Regions from separate parts of the Streptomyces sp. SS8 genome, predicted to be linked through region 1. Evidence: riboswitches for the same ligand, from Rfam matches in the RefSeq annotation. Region 1 holds a riboswitch; each other region holds the start of a gene.
What was found. A riboswitch is a leader RNA that binds a small molecule or an ion and turns the genes downstream of it on or off. The one in region 1 is predicted to bind cyclic di-AMP.
Positions count from the first base shown of each region.

Region 2: linked by a shared signal. The riboswitch ahead of ACW69E_RS21950 (M23 family metallopeptidase) and the one ahead of ACW69E_RS13185 (LysM peptidoglycan-binding domain-containing protein) in region 1 are both predicted to bind cyclic di-AMP.
Region 3: linked by a shared signal. The riboswitch ahead of ACW69E_RS23610 (C40 family peptidase) and the one ahead of ACW69E_RS13185 (LysM peptidoglycan-binding domain-containing protein) in region 1 are both predicted to bind cyclic di-AMP.
Region 4: linked by a shared signal. The riboswitch ahead of ACW69E_RS20095 (M23 family metallopeptidase) and the one ahead of ACW69E_RS13185 (LysM peptidoglycan-binding domain-containing protein) in region 1 are both predicted to bind cyclic di-AMP.

Region 1 is NZ_JBSVCZ010000011.1:84,271-91,453, forward strand. It holds gene ACW69E_RS13175 (FtsB family cell division protein) at 1-208, opposite strand, end outside; gene eno (phosphopyruvate hydratase) at 423-1,712, opposite strand; gene ACW69E_RS13185 (LysM peptidoglycan-binding domain-containing protein) at 1,976-2,668, opposite strand; cyclic di-AMP (ydaO/yuaA leader) riboswitch at 2,675-2,845, opposite strand; gene ACW69E_RS13190 (transglycosylase family protein) at 3,081-4,052, opposite strand; gene ACW69E_RS13195 (cytochrome P450 family protein) at 4,248-5,513, opposite strand; gene ACW69E_RS13200 (DUF4190 domain-containing protein) at 5,661-6,092, shown strand; gene ACW69E_RS13205 (MFS transporter) at 6,159-7,183, opposite strand, start outside.
Region 2 is NZ_JBSVCZ010000025.1:6,191-13,373, reverse strand. It holds gene ACW69E_RS21955 (GntR family transcriptional regulator) at 1-311, opposite strand, end outside; gene ACW69E_RS21950 (M23 family metallopeptidase) at 503-1,387, opposite strand; cyclic di-AMP (ydaO/yuaA leader) riboswitch at 1,401-1,574, opposite strand; gene ACW69E_RS21945 (M16 family metallopeptidase) at 1,781-3,157, opposite strand; gene ACW69E_RS21940 (M16 family metallopeptidase) at 3,181-4,575, opposite strand; gene ACW69E_RS21935 (DNA gyrase/topoisomerase IV subunit A) at 4,791-7,183, shown strand, end outside.
Region 3 is NZ_JBSVCZ010000029.1:8,280-15,462, forward strand. It holds gene ACW69E_RS23590 (NADP-dependent succinic semialdehyde dehydrogenase) at 1-1,274, opposite strand, end outside; gene ACW69E_RS23595 (hypothetical protein) at 1,492-1,887, opposite strand; gene ACW69E_RS23600 (hypothetical protein) at 1,998-2,363, opposite strand; gene ACW69E_RS23605 (NAD-dependent epimerase/dehydratase family protein) at 2,398-3,411, opposite strand; gene ACW69E_RS23610 (C40 family peptidase) at 3,536-4,009, opposite strand; cyclic di-AMP (ydaO/yuaA leader) riboswitch at 4,013-4,169, opposite strand; gene ACW69E_RS23615 (acyl-CoA dehydrogenase family protein) at 4,815-6,071, opposite strand; gene ACW69E_RS23620 (TetR family transcriptional regulator) at 6,233-6,874, shown strand; gene def (peptide deformylase) at 6,894-7,183, opposite strand, start outside.
Region 4 is NZ_JBSVCZ010000021.1:77,144-84,326, forward strand. It holds gene ACW69E_RS20085 (APC family permease) at 1-634, shown strand, start outside; gene ACW69E_RS20090 (PP2C family protein-serine/threonine phosphatase) at 760-1,986, shown strand; cyclic di-AMP (ydaO/yuaA leader) riboswitch at 2,213-2,391, shown strand; gene ACW69E_RS20095 (M23 family metallopeptidase) at 2,403-3,455, shown strand; gene ACW69E_RS20100 (antibiotic biosynthesis monooxygenase) at 3,603-4,355, opposite strand; gene ACW69E_RS20105 (hypothetical protein) at 4,546-5,256, shown strand; gene ACW69E_RS20110 (glutathione peroxidase) at 5,272-5,760, opposite strand; gene ACW69E_RS20115 (DUF397 domain-containing protein) at 5,771-5,995, opposite strand; gene ACW69E_RS20120 (helix-turn-helix domain-containing protein) at 5,995-6,840, opposite strand; gene ACW69E_RS20125 (ATP-binding protein) at 7,094-7,183, shown strand, end outside.

The sequences.
Region 1 (7,183 bases):
GCTGCGAGACGTACTGCCGCATGGGGTAGGCCAGGGCGACGACGAGCGAGCACAGGACCATGACCAGCAGTGCGGCGCGGCCGGTCAGCCGACTGCGCCGGGGGGCGCGCATCCGGCGGTTCTGGGCGCGGTAGACGCGCTCGGCCGCCTGTGCGCCCAGTGCCCTGAGCCTGGTCGCGGTGGAGAACCTGTCCCGTTCCGCGGCCACCCCGCCTCCCCTGCTGCCCTGTCGTCGCCGTACCGTCGCGCCGCCGTCGCGGTGTGGTCGCCCATGCCGCCGCGTCCCCGCCACCGTACGGGACGGCGGCGGGGACGCGGTGACGGCGGGGCCGCTTCGGCGGCCCCGCCCGCCGCTCCGCGGAGCGGCTGCGCCTATCGCTCCATGGAGCGGCTGCGCTTACCGGTCCGCGGAGCGGCTGCGCTCATCGGTCCGCGGACCGGAACCGCGGGAACGCCGAGCGCCCGGCGTACACCGCGGCGTCGTCGAGGATCTCCTCGATGCGCAGCAGCTGGTTGTACTTGGCGACGCGCTCGGAGCGGGCCGGGGCGCCGGTCTTGATCTGGCCGCAGTTGGTGGCGACGGCCAGGTCGGCGATGGTGACGTCCTCGGTCTCGCCGGAGCGGTGGGACATCATGCACTTGAATCCGTTGCGCTGGGCCAGCTCCACGGCGTCCAGCGTCTCGGTCAGGGAGCCGATCTGGTTGACCTTGACCAGCAGGGCGTTGGCGGCGCCCTCCTCGATGCCGCGGGACAGGCGCTCGGGGTTGGTGACGAACAGGTCGTCACCGACGAGCTGGACCTTGTCGCCCAGGCGCTCGGTGATGGTCTTCCAGCCGTCCCAGTCGTCCTCGAACAGCGGGTCCTCGATGGAGACCAGCGGGTAGGCCTCGACCAGCTCGGCGTAGTAGTCGGTCATCTGGGCGGCGGTGCGGTCCTGGCCCTCGAAGACGTAGCGGCCGTCCTTGTGGAACTCGGAGGCGGCGACATCCAGGGCGAGGGCGATGTCCTGGCCGGGGGTGTAGCCGGCCTGCTTGATCGCCTCCAGGATGAGGTCGAGCGCCTCGCGGTTGGAGCCGAGGTTCGGGGCGAAGCCGCCCTCGTCGCCCAGGCCGGTGGCCAGGCCGCGCTCCTTCAGCACCTTCTTGAGGGTGTGGTAGACCTCGGTGCCCCAGCGCAGGGCCTCGGAGAAGGACTCGGCGCCGATCGGCGCGATCATGAACTCCTGGATGTCCACGTTGGAGTCGGCGTGCGAGCCGCCGTTGAGGATGTTCATCATCGGCACCGGCAGCAGGTGCGCGTTCGGCCCGCCGAGGTAGCGGAACAGCGGCAGGTCGGACGCCTCGGAGGCGGCGTGGGCGACGGCCAGCGAGACGCCGAGGATGGCGTTGGCGCCGAGGGAGGACTTGTCCGGGGTGGCGTCCAGGTCGAACATCGCCTGGTCGATCAGGCGCTGCTCGGTGGCGTCGTAGCCGACCAGCTCCGGGCCGATCTGCTCGATGACGGCGAGGACGGCCTTCTCGACGCCCTTGCCGCCGTAGCGGCCCTTGTCCCCGTCACGCAGTTCCAGGGCCTCGAAGGCGCCCGTGGAGGCGCCGGACGGAACGGCCGCACGGCCGGTGCTGCCGTCGTCGAGGCCGACCTCGACCTCGACCGTGGGGTTGCCTCGCGAGTCGAGGATCTCGCGGGCCACTACGACGTCGATGGACGGCACGAGGGTCTCCTTCGTGTGTGTCGGGCGTGTGTGTCGGGTCTCAGTGCCCTGAGCCTATCCGGCCCGCGCACGCCACCTCGCCGACAGCCCGTGCCATACGGCGGAACGGAGGGTGAAATCGCAGCTCAGAGGGGGCGGAAGCATTTTGTTTCGAAATTGAATAAACCCGGTGCGGCGTGCCCCCCGCCGAGGGAGGTGACACACCGCACCGGGATGGCGCCGCCTGGTGACGGAAGGGGCGCCGGGGCGGGCACAGCAGGGGATCAGACCCGGAGCTGCTGGCCGGGGAAGATCAGGTTGGGGTCGTCGCCGATGACGTCGGTGTTGTCCTGGTAGACCTGCTGCCAGGTGGTGCCGTGGGCGGCGGCGATGGCGCGCAGGGTGTCGCCGGACTTGACCGTGTAGCCGGCCTCGGCGCCGCCCTGGCGGCCGTCGGCGCGCTCGGGGGCGCCCTGCGACCGGGACTGCTCCTGCGACTGCTCCTGGTACTGCTTCTGCGACTGGGCCTGGGACTGCGCCCCGGAGTGCCCCCGCCCGGCGCCGGAGCGGCCGCCGTCCGGGTCCACCTCGGCCGCGGGCCCGCCGGCGGTGAGGCCGCCCTTCTCGGCGCAGGCCCAGGCACGCGGACCCTGCATGGCCAGCAGCCGCTCGGCCACGGCGATCTGCTGCTCCCTGGTGGCCAGATCGGCGCGCGGCGCGTACCGGGTGCCGCCGGCGGCCTCCCAGCTGGACTGGGAGAACTGCAGGCCGCCGTAGTAGCCGTTGCCGGTGTTGATGGACCAGTCGCCGCCGGACTCGCACTGGGCCACCCGCTCCCAGGTGTCGACGGACGCGGCCGAGGCGCCCGGCGCGCCCGCCACCGGAACGGCGATGGCGGCACCCGCGGCGCCCGTCAGCGCGGCCGCGCGGACGGCCCTGGCGGTGCGACTGTCGTGCCCCTTGCCGGTGAACAGCATGGACGTCCCTTATCTCACCGACGCCTGCGAGGTGAGCTGTCGGGTTCGGGCAGTGAGCAAGCCCGGCCGTCCGGGGCGCGGAGCCCCGGGCGACTTCACCCCAAGCCGCTCCGGACCGTGCGGTCCGGGGCGGCGCCTACCTGGTTCCCCCGCTCCTGCCCTCGGCGCTGACGCGACGACTGCCCACCGGCCGCCGGCAGGATTCGGCGCTGCGGTCGGTGGCACTCGCGGTGCGAGCGAGACGACGGTAAGCACACCGGGGTATATGTCTCAAAGCATGTCAGAAACCGGCAATTCACCCTTTCTGACGCCCGTATGACTGGAACCCGCAGGTCAGGTCAGGGGCGTTAGGCCGGACAGGAACGACACGCCGCAGTCGCCCGGGAGGGTCATCCCGCAGGGCCGTCCGCGCTCACCCGAGGGTGAGCTCCTGTCCCGGCAGGATCAGGTCCGGATCCTCGCCCACGACGTCCTCGTTGCTCTCGTACAGCCCGGTCCAGCCGCCCGGGACGTTCTGCTCCTGTGCGATCGTCACAAGCGAGTCGCCGGGGCGCACCAGATAGCTCTCGCCGGCCGCGCGGGCTCCCAGACCGCTCACGGTGCCCGCCAGCGCGGGACGCTCGGCACGGGCGGAGCGGTCGGCCGCCTCCCCGGACCGCTCGTCGCCGGCGGCCTCCCGGCCCTCCGGCGCCCGGCTCTCCGCGCCCCGCTCCAGCTCCAGTTCGCGCGGGTCGCGCTCGCCGCGGTGCTTTCCGGTGCCCTCCCCCGCCCCGGCGCGGGCTTCGTCCCCGGCGCCGGTGTCCTTCGCGCCGCCGTCCCCGGCCTTGCCGTCCTCGGCGCCGTCGCGCTCCGAGGCCTTCCGCTCGTCCCGGTCGCCGTCCTCGGCCGCGCCGTCCTTCGCACGGCCGCCGGACCCGGAGTCGCCCTCGCCCTCGGCCGGGGACTCCTCCTGCTCCGCGTCGCCGCCCGGCAGGATGCCGTCCAGGAGGCCCCCGCCCTTCCCGCTCCCGCCGCCGCTCCCGCCGTCCTCCGGCAGGAGGTTGTCAGGGTCGATGGCCGGGGCCTCGCCGGTGGTGTCGTGGCGCAGCCCGGCGTTGACGCCGCAGGAGGGCCAGGCCTCCGGCCCCCGGTCGGCGAGGATCTTCTCGGCCACCGCGATCTGCTGGCTGCGGCTGGCGAGATCGGGGCGCTCGGCGTACGCCGTGCCGCCGTACCGCTCCCAGACCTCCTGGGTGAGCTGGAGGCCGCCGTAGTAGCCGTTGCCGGTGTCGGCGCTCCACAGGCCGCCGCTCTCGCACTGCGCCACCCGGTCCCAGGTGTCGAGGTCCGCAGCCTGCGCGCCCGCCGCCCCGAGCAGGGGGATGGCGAATCCCGCGCCGGTCACTCCGGCCGTGACGAAGATGGCGGGAGCCTGGCGGGGGCGGCGGTGTCTACCGTTCCCGGAAAGCATGTGTGGGGCCTCTCGTACGTGGACAGATGACAGGGCTACGCGGTTGACGGCTGAACGTAGCGCCACCGGGCCGATCATCACAAGTCAATGTCTCGCAGATCACGCACAGATCACATGCATGACCGTGCGTCACTCGCGCACCGGCTCGAATTCCACCGGCAGTTCGCGCAGTCCGCGCATGATGAGGCCGCCCCGCCAGCGCAGATCGGCCGGTTCCGCCGCGAGCCGCAGGTCGGGAAGGCGTCCCAGCAGGGCCGTGAGCGCGATCCGTCCCTCCAGCCGCGCCAGCGGCGCTCCCAGGCAGTAGTGGATGCCGTGGCCGTACCCGAGGTGGGGGTTGTCACCGCGCGTGAGGTCCAGGGTGTCCGGGTCGGCGAACCGCGCCGGGTCGCGGTCGGCGGCGGCCAGCACCACCAGCACCGGGTCGCCCGCGCCGATCCGCTGCCCGCCGATCTCCAGCGGCTCGGTGGCGAACCGCCAGGTCGCCAGCTCGACCGGCCCGTCGTAGCGCAGCAGTTCCTCCACCGCCGTCCGCAGCAGTGCGGTGTCGCCCGCCGTCAGCGCGTCCTGGAGCCGCCGCCGCTGCTCCGGGTGGCGCAGCAGCGCGTAGGTGCCGTTGCCGATGAGGTTGACGGTGGTCTCGAAGCCGGCGAACAGCAGGATGAAGGCCATCGCCGCGGCCTCGTTCTCCGTCAGGTGCTCGCCGTGGTCGCTCGCCCGGATCAGCCCGGAGATCAGGTCGTCGCCCAGGTCGCCGCGCTTGCGGTGGATCAGCTCGGCCAGGTACGCGCGCATCCGCTTCACCGCCCGGCCCACCCCGCCGCGCGGGCCGCCGCCGTGACGGATCATCATGCCCGCCCAGTCGCGGAAGTCGTCCTGATCCTCGGCCGGGACGCCGAGCATGTCGCAGATGGCGTAGATCGGCAGCGGGAAGGCGAACTCGTGGATGAGGTCGGCGCTCCCGCGCTCCGCGAAACCGTCGACGAGCCGGTCGGCCAGCTCCCGCACCCGCGGCTCGAAGGCGGCCACGCGGCGCGGGGTGAACGCCTTGGACACCAGCCGCCGCAGCCGGGTGTGGTCGGGCGGGTCGATGTTGAGCAGGTGCGTCATCAGGTTGGCGCTGCGCTCGCCGGGAATGCCCACCTTCCCCTTGCCGTGCGCGGCCTCGCTGTGGTGGGCGGGATTCTTGCTCAGCCGCGGGTCGGCCAGCGTCTCGCGCGCGTCCGCGTACCGCGTCACCAGCCACGCCTCCACCCCGCTGGGCAGCACGGTGCGGTGCACGGGCGCGTGCTCGCGCAGCCACGCGTACGCGGGGTAGGGGTCGTCGGCGAACTCGTGCGAGAACAGCTCGGGCGGGGGCGGGGTGCGGTCGGCGCCGGCGTTCTCGTGGTCCACGCCTTCGACGCTAACGCGGCCCGCGCACGCCCGGCCGAGGGGGTCCGGGCAGTCCGCGCTCCGGGCCGGACCCGCGGCGGCATGGCGGCCCGGCGGACGGGTACGGCGGAAGGACGGATACGGCGAAACCTCCGAAAGGGGGACACAGTGCCCTCGCACTCCTACCCTCCTCCGCAGGACTGGGGCCACTACGGGGAGCCGGCGCCCGAACCGCCGCCCCCGGAGCCCCCGGCACGGCCCCGCGACGGGATGGGCGTCGCCGCCCTCGTACTCGGCCTGATCGCCCTGGTGATGTTCTGGACCGCCCTGCTCGGTGTGGTCCTGGGGGTGCTGGCGATCGTGTTCGGCGTCGTCGGTCACCGCCGCGTCAAGCGGGGCGAGGCGACCAACGGGTGGATGGCCCTCACCGGCGCGATCACGGGCTTCCTCGGGCTGGCCCTCTCCACCGCCGTCATCGCCGCCGCGGTGGCCTTCCTCAACTCCGACGAGGTCGACGACTTCCGCGACTGCATGCGGAACGCCGACACCTCCGCCGAGAGCCAGGAGTGCGTGGACGACCTGCGCGACCGGTACTGGTGAGGGCACACGGCGTACGCGGGCCGCGCCCGCCCGCCGCCGGGCCCGTGGCTCCGCGCCCCCGCCGCCTCACCGGGCCCGGCGGCCCTCCCCCGGAAGCGTCAGCGCGACCAGCAGCAGACAGCATCCCAGGACCACCGCACCGGTGCGGTAGGCCAGGGCGTAGCCGGGGGCGAGGGCGTCCGGGGTCTCGCCGGTGATCCGGGAGGCGGCGACGGTGGAGAGCACCGCCAGGCCCAGTGAGCCGCCCATGGTGCGGGAGGTGTTCACCATCGCCGAGACCACGCCCGCGTCCCGGTGCGGGGCGCCGGAGGTGGCCAGGGAGGCCAGCGGGGTGGCCAGCAGCCCGGTGCCGAGCATCGTGGTCATCCCGGGCCCCATCACCGTGGCCGCGTAGCCGCCGTCGGCGGCCATGACCGAGCTGAACCACAGGAAGCCGCACGCCGCCAGCGCCACGCCCGTCAGCGCGGTGTTCCGGGCCCCGGCCCAGTGCATCAGCCGGGGCGCGAGCTTGGATCCGGCGACGACGCTGAGCGAGTGCGGCAGGAAGCCCAGGCCCGCCTGGAGGGGTGTGTAGAGCAGCACGTTCTGCATGTACAGCGACATGAAGTACCAGGAGGAGACCAGCGCCGCGCCGCAGACGAACATCGCGGCGTTGGCCGCCGACACCGACGGCAGCCGGAACAGGCGCAGCGGCATCAGCGGGGCCCCGGACCGGGACTCCACCGCGACGAACACCCCCAGCAGCGCCAGCCCGCCCAGCAGGGGCACGAGCGTGACCGGCTCCGCCCAGCCGGCCGCCTCCGTCTGCACGATGCCGTACGCCACCGCGCCGAGACCGCCGGTGACCAGCACCGCGCCGGGCACGTCGAGGCGCCGGGCGCCACCGTCCGGATGGTCCGCCGACAGCCGGAGCGCCACCGCGAGCAGCACGAGCACGCCGATGGGCACGTTGACCAGCAGCACCCAGCGCCAGGACAGCGCGTCGGTGAGCACACCGCCGACGAACCCGCCCGCCGCGCCTCCCCCGGCGCCCACCGCCGTCCAGGTGCCGATGGCCCGGGCACGGGCCGGCCCCTCCGGGACGGAGGTGG
Region 2 (7,183 bases), on a different contig from region 1:
AGGACCCTCAGCTGCGCCTCGGTGCGGCGCCGGGCGGCCCGCGCCGTGCCCAGCGGCTCCAGCAGGGCGCGGATGTCGAGCAGGTCGGCGGCCTCCTGCTCGGTGGGCCGGGCGACGCAGGCGCCCGCGTGGCGGCGGGAGACGACGAACCCCTCCGACTCCAGGGTCCGCAGTGCCTCGCGCACCGGGACGCGCGAGACGCCGTAGCGTCTGGCGAGGAGTTCCTCGGTGAGCCGGGCTCCGGGCGGGAAAACACCACGGACGATGTCGTCACGGACCGCGCTGCACACCATGTGCGCGGAAATGCGCATGGGCCGACCTCCACCGCCGTCTCCATGTTCCCCGAAGTACCGCAGAGTGGAACTGTATTCCACTGGAACGCGTTTTCCGATGCCCGCCGGGAAACAGGCGTGAAAACATCCGCCGCGCGACCTCACGGGTCGCGCGGCGGATGCCGGTGTGTGACGGGCGCGGCTGCCCGGCGCCCTGCGGGCGGGGTCCGTCAGACGTCGACGCCCTTGCCCGCCAGGTAGGTGATCGGGTTGAAGTCCGATCCGTAGTAGGCGCCGTTGCGGGCCTCGAAGTGCAGGTGCGGGCCGGTGCTGTTGCCGGTGGAGCCGACCGCGCCGATGTGCTGGCCGCCGTCGACCTTCTGGCCCGCCGAGACCTTGGTGGCGGACAGGTGGGCGTACTGGGTGTACTTGCCGTCGTCGTGGCGGATGACGACCTGGTTGCCGTACGCGCCGCCCCAGCCGACCGTCACCACGGTGCCCGGGCCGACGGACCGCACCGGGGTGCCGGTGTTGGCGGGGAAGTCGATGCCGCTGTGCTTGCCGGAGGACCAGGAGGCGCCGGCCTGCTTGTAGGCGGTGGTGGTGTCCACGCCCGCGACCGGGTCGACGTAGCCGGTGGCCGAACGGCGCTCGGCGGAGCGGTCGGCGCGCTCGTTCGCGCGCTTGGCCTCGGCGGCCTCGCGCTTCTCGGCGGCGGCCTTCTCGGCTTCGCGCTTCTCGGCCTCGCGCTCGGCGGCGGCCTCGCGCTCGGCGGCGGCCTTCTCCGCCTCCTCGGCCTTCTCCTCGGCGGCGTCGGCGACGCGCTGCTGGGCCTGGGCCTGGGCCCTGACGTCGTCGGCGATCGTGTCACCGACGGCCATGGCCTGGACGAAGCCCAGGGCGTAGGTCCCCGAGCCCCCCTCCGGAGCGGCGATCGCGGGAGCGGCGGCGCCGACCACGCCGGTGACGGTCAGGGCGGCGGCTCCGGCCAGGCCCACGCGGGTGCGCATGGAGCGGCTGGAGAGGTGGTGCTTCTCGGTGAGGCTCTCGGTGAGCCCGGTGAGCTTTCCGGCCAGCTTCTCGGCGAGCTGCGCGGTGGCACGGGTGAACGCCATGGGTGGCGTGCTCCTTTCCTTCCTTCTCGCCTACCGGGTTAGCTGTCGGGTTCGGAGCAGGAAGGTCTCCTACGGGCGCACGGCCCGATTCACCCCAGGTGCCTCGGAAGAGGACCGCTCCCGCGTGTGAAGGACGGGAGGGTGGGTCCCCGGCTCCCCCGCTCGGGGGACTCGGCGATCACTGCCGTCGGCCGCGGTCGCGGTCACTTCTGACGGCCAGCGAGATCGACGCTAAACGGACAAATTTGAGCGAGCAAGCAAAAAGCTGCTTTTGTAGGCCATGCCACATGAGCCACCCACCGGAACGGCTCAAAACCGGACATACGTAGGGCCCTTGGTGTGGCTTCCCACCAAGGGCCCTACGCTGTGCGACCGCCACGGGACGGCCGGGGATCACTGGTCCGTGACGACCGTCACCTCTCCGATGCCCAGGTCGCGCACCGTGTCGGCGATCTGTGACGCGTCTCCCACCAGCACCGTCACCAGGCGGTCCGCGGGGAAGGCGGCCACGGCCGCCGCCGTCGCCTCCACCGTGCCGGTCTCGGCGAGGCGGGCGTACAGCTTCGCCTGGTAGTCGTCGGGGAGGTGCTGTTCCACCTGGTCGGCGAGGGTGCCGGCGACGGCCGCCGCCGTCTCGTAACGCAGCGGGGCCACCCCCACCAGGTTCTGCACGGCCGTGTCGCGCTCGGCGTCGGTGAGACCCTCCTGCGCCAGGGTGCGCAGCACGCGCCACAGGTCCTCCAGAGCGGGACCCGTCACATCGGTGGCCACCGAACCGTTGATCGCCAGCATCGAGGCGCCGGTACCCTCGGGCGAGGAGCGCAGCACCTGGGCGAAGGCCCGCACGCCGTAGGTGTAGCCCTTCTCCTCGCGCAGCACCCGGTCCAGGCGGGAGGTGAGCGTGCCGCCCAGGCAGTACGTGCCCAGCACCTGGGCGGGCCAGACCCGGTCGTGCCGGTCGGGGCCGACCCTGCCGATGAGCAGCTGGGTCTGCACCGCTCCGGGCCGGTCCACGACGATCACGCGGCCGGTGTCGTCCGCCGTGATCGGCGGGACCGGGCGGGGCCCGGCGGCCGCGCCCTTCCAGTCGCCGAGGGTCTCGGCCAGTGCCTTGTCCAGGTCCACCCCGGTGAAGTCGCCGACCACCACGGCCGTGGCCGTCGAGGGCCGCACGTGCTCCGTGTAGAAGGCGCGCACCGCCTCGGCGTCGATGTTCCTGATGGTCTCCTCGGCTCCCTGGCGGGGACGCGAGAGCCGGGAGTCGGCCGGGAACAGCTCCTTCGACAGCGCGATGGCCGCCCGGCGGGCGGGATTGGCCAGCTCGTGCGGGATCTCGTCCAGGCGGTTGCGCACCAGCCGCTCGACCTCGCCCCCGGGGAAGGCGGGGGCGCGCAGCGCGTCGGCGAGCAGGCCCAGCGCCCTGGTCAGCCGGGAGGCCGGGACCTCCAGGGAGACCCGTACACCGGGGTGGTCGGCGTGTGCGTCCAGGGTGGCGCCGCACCGCTCCAGCTCGGCGGCGAACTCCTCGGCGCTGTGCCGGTCGGTGCCCTCGCTCAGCGCCCGGGCCATGATCCCGGCCACGCCCTCCCGGTCACGGGGCTCGGCCTCCAGCGGCGCGACGAGGTTGACCTCGACGGCCACGACCTTCTGGCCGGGGCGGTGGCAGCGCAGCACGGTCAGCCCGTTGGGCAGCTCACCACGCTCGGGGGCGGGGAACGCCCACGGCCTGGGCTCGCCGCCGCGGGGCTGGGGGTGGAACTCCATCGACATTCCGTTCTGGGCCGTGGCGTCGCTCACTGAGCGGCCTCCTGGTCGTGGGTGTCGGCGGCGGTGCCGGTCTCGGAGACGGTGGCGCCCTCGGAGACGTCGGCCGCGGTGTCGGGGGCGGTCGCCTGGGTGGGCTCGTAGATCAGCACCGCGCGGTTGTCGGGGCGCAACCGGGCCGCGGCCACCTCGCGCACCTCGTCGGCGGTGACCTGGAGCACGCGCTCCACCGCGGTCAGGGCGAGCTGGGGGTCGCCGAACAGCACCGCGTAGCGGCACAGCTCGTCGGCGCGGCCGCCGACCGTGGCCAGCCGGTCCAGCCACTCGCGCTCCAGCAGCGCCTGGGCGCGCTCCATCTCCGCCGGGGTCGGCCCCTCCTGCGCGAAGCGGGCCAGCTCCTCGTCGACCGCCCGCTCGATGTCGGCGATCTCGGCGTCGCCGGACGCCTTCACGTCCAGCCACCCCATCGAGGGCGCCCCCGCCAGCCGCAGCATGCCGAAACCGGCGGTGACGGCGGTGCGGTCGCGGCGGACCAGACGGGTCTGCAGACGGGAGGACTCGCCGCCGCCGAGCACCGTCAGCGCCAGGTCGGCGGCGTCCGCCTCACGGGTGCCGTCGTGCGGCAGCCGGTAGGCGGCCATCATCGCCCGGGAGGGCACCTCCTCGTGGAGGACCTGCTTGACCTCCTCGCCGATGACATCCGGCAGGGAGCCGTCCCGCGGCGGCCGCTTGCCCTCGTGGGAGGGGATGGAGCCGAAGTACTTCTCGGCCCAGGCGAGCGTGCGCTCCGGGTCGATGTCGCCGACGACCGCCAGCACGGCGTTGTTCGGCGCGTAGTAGGTGCGGAAGAAGTCCCGCGCGTCCTCCAGGGAGGCGGCGTCCAGGTCGGCCATGGAGCCGATCGGGGTGTGGTGGTACGGGTGGCCCTCGGGGTAGACCATCGCCGTCAGCCTCTCGAACGCCGTGCCGTAGGGCACGTTGTCGTACCGCTGACGTCGTTCGTTCTTCACCACGTCGCGCTGGTTCTCCATGGACTCCTCGTCCAGGGCGGCCAGCAGCGACCCCATGCGGTCGGCCTCCAGCCACAGCGCCAGCTCCAGCTGGTGGGCGGGCATCGTCTCGAAGTAGTTGGTGCGCTCGAAGCTGGTGGTGCCGTTGAGCGAGCCGCCCGCCCCCTGCACCAGCTCGAAGTGACCGTTCCCCTTCACCTGGGCCGATCCCTGGAACATCAGGTGCTCGAAGAGGTGCGCCAGGCCCGTGCGCCCGGCGACCTCGTGGCGCGATCCGACGTCGTACCAGAGGCAGACCGCGGCGACCGGCGTCTGGTGGTCCTCGGAGAGCACCACGCGCAGGCCGTTGGCCAGCCGGTGCTCGGTCGCCGTCAGGCCGCCGGCGGTGGGCGGAGGGGAGGCCGTGTGAGCCATGGGCAGGGAGTCCCTTCGATCGCGATCGCGGACCGCGTTCTCACAACGCGTGTGTGGTCACTGTATGCAAGCGGCCGGACAAAGCGCGAAGTTCCCGTACGGTTCGGGGCGGGGACCGGAGTGTCGGTGCCGAGGTCCACAATGGTGCCCGTCCGTCCCATGCCCCGGCACGGGGACACACAGTCCGCAGTAAGCAAGAAGGAGTCGCAGCCGCGATGGCCCGCCGCAGCACGAAGACCCCGCCGCCCGGGGGAGAGTTCGAGGAGCGCGTCCTCGACATCGACGTCGTCGACGAGATGCAGGGCTCCTTCCTGGAGTACGCCTACTCGGTCATCTACTCGCGCGCCCTGCCCGACGCACGCGACGGGCTCAAGCCGGTCCACCGGCGGATCCTCTACCAGATGCACGAGATGGGGCTGCGGCCGGAGCGCGGCTACGTCAAGTGCGCCCGCGTCGTCGGCGAGGTGATGGGCAAGCTCCACCCGCACGGCGACAGCGCCATCTACGACGCGCTGGTGCGCCTGGCCCAGCCCTTCTCGATGCGGCTGCCGCTGGTGGACGGGCACGGCAACTTCGGCTCGCTGGGCAACGACGACCCGCCCGCCGCCATGCGGTACACCGAGTGCCGCTCCGCCCCGGCGGCCGGGCTGATGGTCGAGTCGATCGACGAGGACACCGTCGACTTCGCGCCCAACTACGACGGCAGCGAGTCCGAGCCGTCCGTGCTGCCCTCGGCCTACCCCAACCTGCTGGTCAACGGCGCCTCGGGCATCGCGGTCGGCATGGCCACCAACATGCCCCCGCACAACCTGGGCGAGGTGATCGCCGCCGCCCGGCACCTGATCAAGCACCCCGGCGCGGACCTGGAGACGCTGATGCGTTTCGTGCCGGGCCCGGACCTGCCCACCGGCGGCCGGATCGTCGGGCTGGAGGGCATCAAGGACGCCTACGCCAAGGGGCGCGGCACCTTCAAGATCCGCGCCACGGTCTCGGTGGAGAACGTCACCGCGCGCCGCAAGGGCCTGGTCGTCACCGAGCTGCCCTTCAACGTCGGCCCCGAGAAGGTCATCTCCAAGATCAAGGACCTGGTCAACGGCAAGAAGATCCAGGGCATCGCCGACGTCAAGGACCTCACCGACCGCGAGCACGGGCTGCGTCTGGTCATCGAGATCAAGAACGGCTTCAACCCCGAGGCCGTGCTGGAGCAGCTCTACAAGCTGACGCCGATGGAGGAGTCCTTCGGCATCAACAACGTGGCCCTGGTCGACGGCCAGCCGCTGACACTGGGCCTGAAGGAGCTGCTGGAGGTCTACGTCGACCACCGCTTCACCGTGGTGCGGCGGCGCAGCGAGTTCCGGCGCGGCAAGCGGCGCGACCGGCTGCACCTGGTCGAGGGCCTGCTGGTGGCGCTGGTCGACATCGACGAGGTCATCCGGATCATCCGCTCCAGCGAGAACGCCGCACAGGCCAAGGAGTCGCTGATCGAGCGGTTCGGCCTGTCCGAGGTGCAGACGCAGTACATCCTGGACACCCCGCTGCGCAGGCTGACGAAGTTCGACCGCATCGAGCTGGAGTCCGAGCGCGACCGGCTGAACGCCGAGATCGGGGAGCTGACCCGCATCCTGGAGTCCGACGCGGAGCTGCGCAAGCTGGTCTCCTCGGAGCTGTCCGCGGTCGCCAGGAAGTACGGCACCCCGCGCCGCACCGAGCTGCTGTCCTCGGCGGACGTTCCGGTGGCGGCCGTTCCGCTCCAGGTGGCGGACGACCCGTGCCGGGTGCTGCTGTCCTCCACCGGGCTGCTGGCCCGCACCGCGGGCGGCGAGCCGGCCTTCGACGCCTCCGCCAAGCGGCGCAAGCACGACGTGGTCGTCTCGGCCGTCCCCGCGACGGCCCGGGGCGAGGTGGGGGCGGTGACCTCGGCCGGGCGCCTGCTGCGGATCTCGGTCATCGACCTGCCGCAGCTTCCGGAGAACTCCGCGCCGAACCTGGCGGGCGGCGCCCGGTTCACGGAGTTTCTGTCCCTGAAGGACGGCGAGGAGCTGGTGTGCCTCACCACCCTGGACGAGTCCTCGCCGGGGCTGGCGCTGGGCACGGAGCAGGGCGTGGTCAAACGGGTGGTGCCCGACTATCCCTCCAACAAGGGCGAGTTGGAGGTCATCTCCCTCAAGGAGGGCGACCGGATCGTCGGCGCGGTGGAGTTGCGCACCGGTGAGGAGGACCTGGTCTTCGTCACCGACGAGGCGCAGTTGCTGCGCTTCCCCGCCGGGCAGGTCAGGCCGCAGGGGCGCCCGGCCGGCGGCGTGGCGGGCGTCAAGCTGGGCCAGGGAGCGAAGGTGATCTCCTTCACCGCCGTCGACCCGGCCGCCGACGCGGTGGTCTTCACGGTCGCGGGGTCGAGCGGCACGCTGGCCGACGAGTTCGGGACGGCCAAGCTGACACCGTTCGACCAGTACCCCCGCAAGGGCCGGGCCACGGGCGGGGTGCGCTGCCAGCGCTTCCTCAAGGGCGAGGAGCGTCTGGCCTTCGCCTGGGCCGGCGCCGCTCCCGCCCGCGCGGCGGACGCCAAGGGATCGCCGGTGGAACTGCCGGAGCCGGACCCGCGCCGCGA
Region 3 (7,183 bases), on a different contig from region 1:
GTCATGCCGTTGAAGTAGACACCGCCCGCCCGCAGGTCGCGCACACAGCGTTCCTGTTCCTCCCGGTCGCGGGTCCAGACGTTGGAGCTCAGGCCGAAGGGGGTGTCGTTGGCCACCGCGATCGCCTCGTCCAAGTCGGCCGCCCGGTAGAGCGTCGCCACCGGACCGAAGGTCTCCTCGCGGTGGATCCGCATCCCGGGCGTGACGTCCGCGACGACGGTGGGCTCGTAGAACCAGCCGGCCGGGTGGGCCGCGGGCCGCCGTCCGCCGCACAGCACGGTGGCGCCGCGTTCGCGGGCGTCGGTGACCAGCTCCTCCAGGTCGGCCCGGCCCCTCTCGCTGGCCAGCGGCCCGACCTGGGTGGACTCCTCCATCGGGTCGCCCACCTTCAGCGCCTTCATCCCGTCCACGAACAGCCGGGCGAACTCCTCGTACACGTCCCGGTGCACGATGAAGCGCTTGGCCGCGATGCAGGACTGGCCGTTGTTCTGGGTCCGCGCGGTCACCGCGACCTCGGCCGCCTTCACCACGTCCGCCGAGGGCAGGACGAGGTACGGGTCGCTGCCGCCCAGCTCCAGAACGGTCTTCTTGATCTCGTCGCCGGCGACCGAGGCCACCGAACGCCCGGCGGGTTCGCTGCCGGTGAGCGTCGCGGCGGCCACACGGTCGTCGCGCAGGACGCCCTCCACCGCGCCGGATCCGATCAGCAGGGTCTGGAAGCAGCCTCGCGGATAGCCCGCCCGCCGGAAGAGGTCCTCCAGGTACAGAGCGGTCCGCGGCACGTTCGAGGCGTGCTTGAGCAGACCGGTGTTGCCCGCCATCAGCGCCGGGGCCGCGAAGCGGATCACCTGCCACAGCGGGAAGTTCCACGGCATCACCGCCAGGACCGGGCCCAGCGGGCGGTAGCGCACGTACGCGGTGCTGCCGCCGCTGTCCTCCACGTCCGCCGGTGAGGGGTGCTCGTCGGCCAGCAGCTCCCCGGCGTGGTCGGCGTACCAGCGCATCGCCTTCACGCACTTGGCGGCCTCGGCGCGGGCCGCGGCGACGGGCTTGCCCATCTCGGTGGTCAGGGTGCGGGCGACCTCGTCCCGCTCCTTCTCCAGCAGATCGGCCGCCCGGCGCAGCAGTTCGGCACGCTCGGCGAAGCCGGTGGTGCGGTACTCCTCGAAGGCGGCGCGGGCGCGCTCCAGCCGCTCCTCGATCTCCCGGTCGTCCAGGGCCTCGAAGGTCTGCAGGGTCTCACCGGTGGCCGGGTTGGTGGTCGAGATGGGCATGGTTCCCTCCCGGGGTGGTCTGAGACGGTGCGGCCCGCCGGCCGGGACAGCCGGCCGCGGTCGGGCACGCGCTTCCCGCTCCCGCTCGTCCTCGCTCGCTTCCGTTCGCGGGGGCGCGTACCCGCCCGCGGCGGTCTCAGTCCGCGAACGGCGGCCCGGGGCCGGTGGGAGCGGCCCCGGGCCGGTGGGCACCAGAGCAGGTCAGCGCCGGGGCGGGTCAGCGCTGGGCGAGCCTCAGCCGCACCTCCACCTCCTGGTCGCCCGAGATCCGGGGCTCGGCCGTCACCTCGTAGAAGCCCGCCAGAGCGTCCTGGACCTGCCGTACCGCGTCGGGGCCGCCGCTGAGGTCCGCCTCGACCGGCTCCCCGAGTTCCAGGGTGCACTTCACCTCACCGTGGGCGCGGACGTCGACCGTGCCCACCCAGAACTTCCGCTGCTCTCCGTCCGACCCCGGCCCGCCCCCACCGTTGCCGCCGCCCAGCTCGGGCGATTCGGGGAACGCCGACCTCAGGACGGCGAAGACGGCCGCCGCGTCCGAAGCGGTGCAGTGGGGCAGCTCGATCTCGACGAGGCAGGCCCCTTCCTTGGTCTTTCCGGTCTGTTCAGTGCTCATAGCCCCACCTGTACCCCGGTGCGGGCGATGGTCACAGGTCGTTCCGGCACACGGCCGGTCCGCCGCCGCGGAGCCGGGCGCGGGGGCCGGCCGTGTGCCGGAACGCGCCGCTACCCGGCGGGGTCCGGGGTGGCCCCGGTGTCGCGGAGGTAATCGCCGTAGGGCTGCGGCACGGGCCCCTCGAGCGGTTCCCGGAGAGGCCCCGGACCGGGCTCGGCGGAGCGGGGGACGGCCTGGGAGCACATCCGGAGAGCCTCCGGAGGGCTGGGATCCCACCACTGGTCCGGTCCGGGCGTCGCGCAACGGTCGTCCCCCGCCGGAGCCGGGGGCTCCCCCCGCGGGGTGGACTCGTACCAGCCGTACCGCCCGGGAGCGTCGTCGGTGCTGTCGTTCAGCACCAGCGTGGCCCCGGCGCCCGCCGCCGCGAGCACCGCCCATCCGCAGACCAGCACCCGCTTCGCCCGGCGCGACGCCATGACGGACTCCCCCTCACGGAAACGACGGCGATCATCACCCTAGTGGCCGGCCCACCACCGTGCGGAGGATCTCGGCCTCCTTCGCGGGCGCCAGCCCGACCCGGGGGCGGTCGGGGCGGAGGGGCGGCTCGCCGTCCAGGCCGCACAGCCAGGCCCAGGTGTCGGCCACGGTCCGCTCCACGGGGCGGCAGCGCAGCCCCGCCGCGACGGCCCGGGAGACGTCCCCGGCGTGCATGGCGTCGTGGAGCTCGCCCGGAGGGATCCACACCGGCAGGTCCGTCCACGGCCGCGCCCCCGCCGCCAGGATCGGCTCCGGGTCGGTCCACCGCAGCCCGGCGCCGGAACCGGTGGCGCGCACGCAGCTGTCCAGCAACTCCCCCATGGTCACGTGACCGGGCGGGCTCACCAGGTTGTACGGGCCGCCCAGTCCGCGCCCGGCGGCGTCCAGCGTCCAGACGGCGAGGTCGCGCGCGTCCACGTACTGCAGGGGGAGGTCCCGGGGGCCGGGCGCCAGCACCTCACCGCCCCGGGCGACGCGCAGCAGCCACCACGGCAGCCGCCCGATGTTCTCGTACGGGCCCAGGATCAGCCCCGCCCGTACCAGCAGGCCCCGGTCGCCGAAGGCCGCCTCGACGGCCATCTCCCCTCCCCGCTTGGCCCTGGCGTAGTCGGCGGCGCCGTCGTCGTCGGGCGAGGCGTCGACGAGCGGGCCGGTCTCGTCCAGGCCGGCCGGGGACGGGTAGGCGTACACCGAGCGGCTGGAGACGTACGCGTAGCACCCCGCACGCCGCGCCAGCAGGGCCGCGGCGTCGCGTACCGCGGCGGGCGCCCCCGACCAGGTGTCGACCACGACGTCCCAGCCGCCGGCCGGCTCCTCCAGGGCGGCGAGGCCGCCGTCGGCCGTGCGGTCGCCCCGCAGCGCGGTGGCGCCGGGCGGCGGGGCGTGGCGTCCGCGGTTGAGGACGGTCACCTCCCAGCCGCGCGCCAGCGCCTCCTCGACGACCGCGCGGCCGACGAACTCCGTTCCACCCAGCACCAGAAGTCTCATGGGCCGAGCGTGCCCGCCGGCGCGGCCGGGCGGAACGGCTCCACGCCCGTGGCGTAATCGCCACGAGCCGAACCGGGCCGGTCCCTTGTGGGGCCCGGCCCGGTTCGGTCCGGGTGACGCCGTGTCACCTCACGCGGCCGTAGCGCACGCTCTTGGTCCAGATCCTCTCCTTGCGGACGGTCTTGCCCGGCTTGGGAGAGTGCCAGATCCGTCCCTCGCCGGCGTAGATGCCGACGTGGTAGACGCTGCCGCCCGAGTGGAAGAAGACCAGGTCCCCCTTCTTGCGCGACTTGGCGGAGACCTTCTTCGAGCGGTTGTACTGGGCTGCCGCGGTGCGCGGCAGCTTCTTGCCCGCCTTCTTGTACGAGTACTGGGTGAGTCCCGAGCAGTCGAACCGGCTGGGGCCGGCGGCGCCGTAGCTGTAGGGGGCGCCCTTCTTGGAGGCCGCGACCTTGAGTGCCTTGCCGGCGGGCGTGGCCGCCTCGGCCTCGGGTGCGGCGGACGGGATGAGCATCGTCCCCGCCAGGGTGGCGGCGGTGACGGCGGCGGTGATGCCCGCCCGGGACACCGAAGTCGCTATGCGTGCGTGCGCAGACATGAATGAACCCTTCGTCATACGCCTGCGAAAGATGACCTGTCGGGTTCGGGCTGGCGAAGTTGCCCGGCCACGCGCCGCGTGGCTTCACCCCAAGGGCCGCGTCGTGCGCGGCCCGCCTTGCTCGGGTCTCCCGCTCCTGCCGTCTCGTCATGGTCCGTACATCACCCGGGCGGCGGCAGGATTGGGCGTCCGTCCGGGCGGCCCCGCCCTGCGGCGGGGACTTGCGGTCTTCTACGGATAGTGCGTCAGAAAAGCTCCCGATCGGTCGATCGGAGATGTTTTGTGAACATGCTCACTGTCGGCTCGCCACGTCCGCTGTCTTGCCCGGGTGGGCCGTTCGGGGTGTCAAAAGGCTTGCGTGAGGGGCTGGTTGTTCTCTTCGGAGAGGGCGCGGCGGCTCGGTGGCCGGCCTGCGCACCGGTTCGGCGTGCCGCCGGGATCAGCCCGAATGGGTGCGGTCGTGTCGGGTGAATGCGGCGGGTCGCGGTGTGCGGGCCCGGGCGGGGGTACGGGTGCGGGCGCCGTGCGGGGTGGTGGGGGGCGGGGCCGGTCCGTCGCCCGGGTGCGAGGCGGGGACCGACCGCGCGTTCCGGCTGCGGCTCCGGGGTGGTGGGGGCGGGGCCGGTCCGTTGTCCGGGGTGCGAGTGGGCAGGGGCACGTGCCCCGGGGCGGGTGGACGGCCTCTGTCCGGTTCTCTTCCGCCGTCGCTCGGGTGCGGGGGAGGGCGACCGCACGTTTCCGGCGGGCAGGGCGTGTCCCGCCGGGCGGCCGCCGACCGTGCGGCGGCCACCCGGCGGGGCGGGGGTCAGCGGACGTGCACGCCCGAGACGGTGCGGGCGATGACCAGGCGCTGGATCTCGCTGGTGCCCTCGAAGATCGTGTAGATCGCCGCGTCCCGGTGCATGCGCTCCACCGGGTACTCCCGGGTGAAGCCGTTGCCGCCGAGGATCTGCATCGCCTGGGCCGTGACGCTCTTGGCGGTCTCCCCGGCGAACAGCTTGGACATCGAGCCCTCGGCGCCCTCGAAGGGCTTGCCCGCCGCCGCCATCCACGAGGCCCGCCACACCAGCAGCCGGGCGGCGTCGATGCGGGTGCGCATGTCGGCGAGCTGGAAGGCGATGCCCTGGTTGTCGATGATCGGGCGGCCGAACTGCACACGGGTCCTGGCGTAGTCCAGGGCGACCTCGTAGGCGGCGCGGGCGATGCCGACCGCCTGGGCGCCCACGGCGGGACGGGACGCCTCGAAGGTGGCCATCGCGGCGTTCTTCACGCTCCCCCGGCCTCCGCCCCCCGTCTCGCTTCGCTCGCCGCCCTTCTTCGCCCGCTCGCGGGCGCGGGCGAGGCGCTCGTCGAGCTTGTCCTTGCCGCCCAGCAGGCAGTGGCCGGGCACGCGGACGTCCTCGAGGACGACCTCGGCGGTGTGGGAGGCGCGGATGCCGTGCTTCTTGAACTTCTGCCCCTGGGACAGGCCGGGGGTGTTCGGCGGGATCACGAAGGAGGCGTGCCCCTTGGAGCCGAGCTCGGGGTCGACGACGGCGACGACGACGTGGACGTTGGCGATGCCGCCGTTGGTGGCCCAGGTCTTGGTGCCGTTGAGCACCCACTCGTCCTTGGCCTCGTCGTAGACCGCGCGGGTGCGCATGGCCGAGACGTCCGATCCGGCGTCCGGCTCGGAGGAGCAGAAGGCGGCGACCTTCACGTCGTCGGCGTCACCGTACATCTGGGGAATCCAGGTGCCGATCTGCTCCTCGGTCCCGTTGGCGAGTACGCCGACGGCCGCCAGCGCGGTGCCGACGATCGACAGGCCGATGCCCGCGTCGCCCCAGAACAGCTCCTCCATGACCATCGGGATGCTCAGGCCGGTGGGGTCGAAGTACTGCTGGGCGTAGAAGTCGAGCGAGTACAGGCCGATCTTGGCCGCCTCCTGGATGACGGGCCAGGGCGTCTCCTCACGCTCGTCCCACTCCGCGGCGGCGGGGCGCATGACATCGGCCGCGAAGCCGTGGATCCATTCCCGTACGGCCTTCTGGTCGTCGTTGAGGTCGAGTGCGAACTCCGCCATGGAAGCCCCTCCATCGGTTGTTACTAGCGGTAACGTGAATATGTTACCGGCCAGTGCGATGTCAACCTCCACGGTCGGCGCCCTCTCGTGCGCCCCGCGGGTGTTACGTTGCGCTCAGGCGGCACCGAGGTGTCACAGCAGGGTCGGGGAGGCCGAGGAACATGGAGACCACACAGCGGGAGGACCAGCGCAGCGCCACCGAGCGCCGCCGCCGGGAGCTCCTGGAGGCCGCCGAGCGCGTGGTGCTGCGCGACGGCCCGGGCGCCTCGATGAACGCCATCGCCGCCGAGGCCGGCATCACCAAACCCATCCTCTACCGGCACTTCGGCGACAAGGGCGGGCTCTACCGCGCTCTGGCGGTGCGGCATACCGACGCCCTGGTGGACGCGCTGCGGGCCGCCCTGGACGCGCCCACCGACCGGCGCGAGCGCGTGGAGGCCGCGCTCGACACCTACCTGGCCGCCATCGAGGCCAGGCCCCAGGTCTACCGCTTCCTGATGCACCCGGCCGAGGAGTCCGGGGGCGAGCGCGGCTTCGACGTCGGCCAGCACTCGGCCCCGCTGCTGCGCAGGCTCGGCGAGGAGCTGGCCACGGTGATCGCCGAACGCGTCGACCTCGGCGCCGACCGCGAGGAGCGGGCCCGGGTGTGGGGGCACGGGATCGTCGGCATGATGCACGCGGCGGGCGACTGGTGGCTGGGCGAGCGGCCCTGTCCCCGGGAGCGGCTGGTCCGGCACCTGGCCGATCTGCTGTGGGGAGGCCTGGCCACGGCACAGGACCTGGCCGGCGGCCCGGGTCTGTGAACGCCGCCGGGCGCTTCCGTCAAGGGTTCCAGGCCCTTGAGGCCCGGCGTACCGCGCGCAGTGCCCGGCGGCGGCGCAGCCCCGTGAGGCGGTCGGTGTAGACGCCGCCGTCGAGGTGGTCGCACTCGTGCTGCAGGCACCGGGCGAAGAAGCCGGTGCCCTCGATCCGCACCGGCGCCCCCGTCCTGTCCCGCCCCTCCACCACGGCCCGGTCGTGGCGCTCCACGGCGGCCTCCGCGCCGGGCAGGGACAGACAGCTCTCCGGACCGCGTACGATGACGCCGCCGGTCTCCACCAGACGCGGGTTGA
Region 4 (7,183 bases), on a different contig from region 1:
GGAGGTGCGCGACCCGGCCCGCACCATCCCCCGGGCGATCCCGGTGGCGCTGGGCATCGCCCTGGTCGTCTACGCCGCCGTCGCGGTCGCGCTGCTCGGCGTGCTGGGTGGCGACGCGCTGGGCCGGGCGACCGCGCCGCTGGCCGACGCGGTGCGGGCGGCGGGCGTACCGGAGCTGGCCCCGGTGGTACGGGCGGGGGCGGCGGTGGCGGCGCTGGGCTCCCTGCTCGCGCTGATCCTCGGCGTCTCCCGCACCACCCTGGCGATGGCCCGCGACCGGCACCTGCCGTCCGCGCTGGCCGCCGTGCACCCGCGCTTCGGCGTGCCGCACCGCGCCGAGCTGGCGGTCGGCGCGGTGGTGGCGGTGGTGGCCGCCACGGGGGACCTGCGCGGTGCGATCGGCTTCTCCTCCTTCGGCGTCCTGGCCTACTACGCGATCGCCAACGCCTCGGCCTGGACCCTGGGCCCCGGCGAGGGCCGGCCGCCGCGGATCGTGCCGGCGGTGGGGCTGGCCGGGTGCGTGGTGCTGGCCTTCGCCCTGCCGCTCGCCTCGGTGGTCTCGGGGGCGGCGGTGCTGGCGGCCGGCGCCGCCTCGTACGGGGTGCGCCGCGCGCTCGCCGCGCGCGGGGCGTAGGCGCCCCTTTCCACCCCCTCGCCCCGCGCCCCGGTCCGCCTCGTCCCCTCGTCCGGGGGCCCGTGTGGTCCGGCCGGCGCTTGATCGACTCGCCGGGGCGCCGGGGGTCGGGAAGAGTTGGAAGGGTGCACGGTGACGGGCGGCAGGAGACGGGCGGCGGCAGGACCCGGGTCCGCGCCATCCCCGTCATCGGCCGCCCGCCCTGGCTGCTGCCCCTGCTGCTGGTCCTGCTGGGGCTGTCGGTCAATCTGCTGACCGCTCCCGAAGTGTTCCTGAGCGCGCCGTTCATCGCGGCGTGCCTGATCGCCGCGGCCCTGTGGACGTTCGGCGGCACGGCTCTCACGGTGGCCGCCACGACGGTCGCGGTCATCGCCCTGCTGGTGCGGGCCGGGCTGCACCCGGCGGAGAGCACGGTGCGGCTGGCCACCAACGCCACCGTCGGAGTGCTGGCCCTCGTCCTCAACCGCGTCCTGCACCACAGCGATGTCAGCGTGGCCTCGGCCCACCAGGTCGCCGAGGCCGTCCAGCTCGCCGTACTGCCCGTGCCGCCCGGCCGGGTCGGCGACCTGAGAATCGCGGTCCGCTACGAGGCCGCGCAGGCGCACGCCCGGATCGGCGGCGACCTGTACGGCGTGCAGCGCACCCCGTACGGGCTGCGGCTGCTGGTGGCCGACGTGCGCGGCAAGGGGACGGAAGCCGTCGGCACGGTCACCGTCATCCTCGGCGCCTTCCGGGAGGCGGCCGAGACGGAGGAGGACCTGGGGACGGTCGCGGACCGCGTCGAGCACGCCCTGCTCCGGGAGGTCGGGCAGCGCGAGGCGGGGGCGGGCCGGTCGGAGGAGTTCGCCACGGCGGTGTTCGCCGAGGTACCGATCGGCGCCCCGGGGAGCCTGCGGCTCGTCAACCGGGGCCATCCGCCGCCGGTACTGCTGACCGGGCAGGGGGACGTGCGGCTGCTGGAGCCGGACACGGAGGTGTACGCGCTGCCGCTGGGCCTGGGGAGTCTGGGGAGCCCGGTGGGCGGCCCAGGAGACGGGGGCACGGAGCCGTTGCCCTTCCCGCCCGGCTCCCTGCTGCTGCTCTACACCGACGGCCTGACGGAGGCGCGGAACGCCGAGGACGCCTTCTACGACCCGGTGGAGAGGCTGCGAGGCCGGCGCTTCGCCGGACCCGCCGCCCTGCTCGACCACCTCCTCGCGGACGTCGACGCGCACACCGGCGGGCACCGGGGCGACGACATGGTGCTGCTGGCGGTCATGCGCGACCCGGCGTCCCCGGAAACCCCGGAACCTCCGGAGCCCCCGGAGTCCTCGAAGGCCCGCGGAACCCCCGCCTGCGGTGACCGTCCGTAGCCGACGCACATCCCTCCGCATAACAACTGAGGCAACGTCAGATGGTGTGGCGTGCGTCTCATGCGCCGATCCGGCGGTCGAATCGCCCGAATTGGCGTGCTGATGCCCGGATGCTCCTCCGTCAAGAAAGCCCCATGTCCAAAGAGGGGACTTGGAATCCGGAGCGCACCTCTATTAACGTTCGATAACGCAGCGCGGTCGTCACTGTCGCCGAAGAGGGCGGCACCGTGCGCCGTCGCCGAATCCCGCAAGTGCGGCCCCGCCAACAGCGAGGACGCGCCCAGGGAACCGGGGAACCACCAATTGGGGTGAATCGGATTCATGCGGCATGCCCGTATGGATCCGTAGGAGACCTTCCTGCTCCGAACCCGTCAGCTAACCCGGTAGGCGAGAAGGAAGGAAAGGAGAGCGCCCCCGTGGCGTCCAGTACCCCGGCCCCCGAGGTCTCGTACGACCCGCACACCGCCGCTTTCGCCCCGTTCGGTCCTGAGGGCGACGGCGACCAGCCGGTGTGGAACCCGACCGAGGACTCCGTCCGCCCGGTCCGCGGCCGGCACCGCGTCGCCAAGCAGCGCACCGGCATGGCCCGCAGCGGAGCGGTCCTCGGCGTCGGCATGATCGCCGCGGTCGGCGCGGGCGGCATAGCCACCGCCAAGGACAAGACGCCGGTCGCCATCTCCCTGCCGGACGTGGACCTCGGCGCCGTGGCGGAGGGAATCCCCGTCGTCGGCGGCCTCGTCTCCGACGGCGACGACGACCCCGCCCCCCAGGGCGAGACCACCAGCCCCTTCGGCGGCACCGTCACCCAGGCCGGCCTGGACACCTCCGACGCCACCACGACCGTCGTCACGGCGGACGCCGGCGAGGCACTGCGGGCCCGCATCCTCCAGCAGGCCGACCAGCAGCAGACCGGCGCGGCCCAGGCCGCGCTGGAGGAGGCCGCCAAGGAGGCCGCGGGCAAGGCGGCCGAGGAGGCCGCCGACCAGGCCGCCGCGGAGGAGGCCGAGCGCAAGCGCAAGGCCGCCGAGGAGGCGGCGCGCAAGGCCGAGGCCGAGCGCCTGGCCAAGCTCGCGGCCAGCTACACCCTCCCCCTCAACTCGTACCAGCTCACCTCCACCTTCGGTCAGTCCGGCTCGATGTGGTCCAGCAACCACACCGGCCTGGACTTCGCCGCCCCCACCGGCACCCCGGTCAAGGCGGTGCACAGCGGCGAGATCGTCGAGGCCGGCTGGGCGGGCTCCTACGGCTACCGCATCATCCTCCGCCTCGACGACGGCACCGAGATCTGGTACGCGCACCTGTCCTCCATGACCGTCACCACCGGCAAGGTGACCACCGGCGACGTCATCGGCCGCGTCGGCTCCACCGGCAACTCCACCGGCGCGCACCTCCACATGGAGGTCCGTCCCGGCGGCGGCGACCCGATCGACCCGCTGGCCTGGCTGCGGAGCAAGGGCCAGTCCATCTGACGACGGCCGGTCCGCCCCACCCCGACCGGGCCCTTCGAGCCCCGGTCCCGCACACCCCGGCGGCCCTGGTGACACCCCCCGACACCAGGGCCGCCGGTCCTTTCCCCAACCGCGTACGCCCAACCGCGTAAGCCCGCCCGCGTACGCCTACCGCGCCCGCGCCGCCCGCTCCCCGGGGCGCTCGGCGGAGAACAGCAGCCGGTAGCGCGCCACATCGCCGCCCACCAGCCCGGGGAAGTTCCGCACCCGCTCCCACAGCGGCGACGGAGCGCCGATCCCCTCGCCCGGCGCCTCCAGCGCGTCGATGTGCGCCTGCTCGCTCTCCCACTCCGCGTAGTTGATCACGCGTGTGCCGTCCGTGCTCAGGTGGAAGTGGGCCGAGATGCCGCCCGGCGGCAGGCTCCCGTCGGCCCTGTCGTCCTCGATCGCGGCGGCCACGGTGTCCACCCACGCCCGCTGCCGCGCCTCGTCGGGCCCCTCGAACTCCACCTCCACGACCACCACGCACCCCGGCTCGGGCCGACTGCCGTCCCGGCCCGCCCCGTCCAGCCCCTCCGGCAGGCTGCGGTAGCGCCGGGTGCGCGCCAGGCGCAGCCGCTCGATCCCCGGCACCGCGTCGTCGATCTCGTCGTTGCGCTCCTGGCGGTGGGTGCGCACGTACTCCTCGTACGCCTTCTCGTCCGCCCACTGGGAGTAGTGCAGCAGTGTCCGGCCGTCGGTCCCGGCGTAGACGCCGTACGACAGGATGTCCGGCGTCGGCCACTCCCGCCCGCCCCAGGCGGCGGCGACGGCGTCCGCGGCGGCCCGCTGCCGCTCGGGTGCGCCGACGTCCCAGGCGCTGATGAGGACGGCGCCGGCGTCGGGGCGGGCGGGGTCGGGGTGTACGGGCATGGTGGACATGGGTGTGCCTCCTCGTCGGCCGGGGTGTTCCCCTGCTTCGCCGAACCACCCTCACACCTCAAGTTGCCTTGAGGTCAAGGGGGTTGAGGACCGTCCGCAGTCGCTTCCCCGCCCCGGCGCGCTGACGTTCGGGCATCCGGCTAGCCTCGACCCCGACAGGTGCGGCGGGGGATGCGGGGGCGGATCGGCGATGGGCGCGAGAACGGATGGGGCGACGGAGGCGGGCCCCGCCTCGTGGTTCACCAGGACGCTGTGGTGGTTCACGTTCCACACGGCGTGCGCCACCGCCGCGGTGGCCCTGGCCTACCTCGCCCCGGCCGCGCCGCTGAGCTGGTGGCTGCGAGCCCCGGCCACGCTGACCGCCTGCCTCCTGATCCCACTGGCTGCCCTGCTGGTACCCGTACTCGAACTGCGCCCCGTCCCGTGGGACCGGCGCAAACTGGCGTGGCAGCTCGCCTTCCCCGTCCTCACCGGGGTCGTGCTGGGCGTCACCGCCGGGCAGGCCGGACACGACGACGGCCTGCGGGAGCGGGGGCGGTGGACACAGGCCGTGGTCGTGGAGAAGAAGCAGGGGAAGACCGACCGGTGCGTCCTGCGCGCCCCGGCCGGCCGGGAGATCTCCCCGGACCTGACGCAGGGCGACGGCTGCGACGGTCACGTGGAGAAGGGCGACGTCCTGCGCGTACTCCACGACCCCGAGGGCGCGGCCGACCCCGCCACGGACGAGGACACCCCGTCGTACGACGGGGTCCTGGTGGGGGCCGCGCTGGCGCATGTGGCGCTGGGCACCTGGGGGAGCGCGCGCATGCCGCGCCTGAACCCGGTGGGCCGGGCGAACCCGGTGAACCCCGCGCTCCCCGGGCCCGGCGGCCGGTCCGCGCGGACCGGCCGCCGGGCGTGAACGCCCGCCGCCGGATCAGGCGGGCAGCCGCTCCTCGATCGCGGCGACGACCTCCGCCGCCTCCGGCTCGGTGCGCGGACGGAACCGGGCCACGGGGGTGCCGTCCGCCGCGACGAGGAACTTCTCGAAGTTCCACTGCACGTCCCCGGCCTGCCCCTCGGCGTCGGCCAGCTTCGTCAGCTCGGCGTAGAGCGGGTGCCGGCCGTCCCCGTTGACCTCGGTCTTCTCCAGCATCGGGAAGGTGACGCCGTAGGTGGCCGAGCAGAACGTGCCGATCTCCTCGGCGGTGCCGGGCTCCTGGCCCATGAACTGGTTGCACGGTACGCCGACCACGGTGAACCCGCGGTCGGCGTACTCCTTCTGCAACCGCTCCAGGCCCTCGTACTGCGGGGTCAGCCCGCACTTGGACGCGACGTTGACGACCAGCAGCACCTTGCCCCGGTGCTCGCCGAGGGTGGTGGGTTCGCCGGTCAGGGTGCGAAGGGGGATGTCGTAGAGGCTCATGGGCCCTTGTCTAGCAGAGTTCGCGCCCGCGCCCGCCGTGAGCCTTCACACCACCCAGGAACGTTTCCCACGCCCCCGCCGGAAACCTCAGCACGGGCCCGCCCGCCCCCTTGCTGTCCCGCACGGCCACACTCCCCGGCCCGTACGCCGCCTCCACGCACTCGGTCGCTCCCGCGCCACTGTACGAGGACTTGAACCAGGAGTTCTCCGGTATCACGGGTATGGCTGGGCGCATCACATCTCCTCGCGGACACGTCTGATCAACTCTGTTGAGGCTGCCATGTCCAACGCTTGGGCGCGGAGGTAGTCGAACGCAAGCCGGTACCGGCCCAGTTCCTCTTCCTTCTCCAGGAAGATCGATCCCACATGGATGTCCACGTACACGACGTCGAGCGACGGCTCGGTACCGCCGATGATGACGAAGCTGCCCATGGCGGCGGAGTGCGCGCCCTTGGAGAAGGGCAGCACCTGGAGCGTGATGTTGGGTGATCTGCCGACCTCCAGCAGATGACCGAGCTGCTCACGCATCACCTCGGGCGAGCCGACGACCCGCCGGATGACCGATTCGTCGAGCACGGCCCACAGGTGCGGAGGCTTGTCGCGAGCGAGGATCGCCTGTCGCCTCATACGGAGATCCACGAGCCGGTCGATCTCCTCGGGGGCGAGCCGCATCTCGGACGCGTACTGCACCGCCTCCGTGTAGCGGCGGGTCTGGAGGAGCCCGGGAACGTACAAGCAGGCGAAATGGTCCTCGCGCGCAGCCTCGTCCTCAAGCGTGAGAAGCAGGTTCATGGTCTCTGGAAGCTTGTCGGCGATGGATCCCCACCACCCCAGCTGTCGGGCGTCCTTGGCAAGCCTGACGGCTGCCTCGCGCTCGGCGTCGGTCACTCCGTAGCGCCGGCAGAGGCTGTCCACGACGAGCCATCTCACAGGCCCTTCCTGCGTCTCGTACCGGCTCACGGTGGCCTTCGAGACTCCGACGAGATGACCGGCCTCCTCGAGCGTCATCCCCGACTGGGCGCGGAACTTCCGCATCATCGCGCCGAGCTGGCGGCGCCGGGTGGTGACCCTTGGCGGCATGACAGCAACCCTCCTGCTCTGCGGGCTCCCGCCCGCGCATGGCCAACCAGGCTACGAGTGAGCCGAGTTGACCTCCGGTGATTCACTCGATCGATTTCTGTGAGAAGTTACATGAGGAAATATCTCATGCCACAATCGCAGCCAGACGGTCACCCGGCGAATCCGCACGGAGCGGCAGGCGCAGCGTCGGTGTGACGCGAAGGGAGTGCGACCCATGGACGGCTACGGCATCACGGAACCCCGACTGCGCTCGGTGCTGCCTTTCAGAGCGGCTCCGGAGGAGCTGAGCGGACTGCGGCTGACGGTCAGGGAACAGCTGGGGCTCTGGGGGCTGACCGACCTG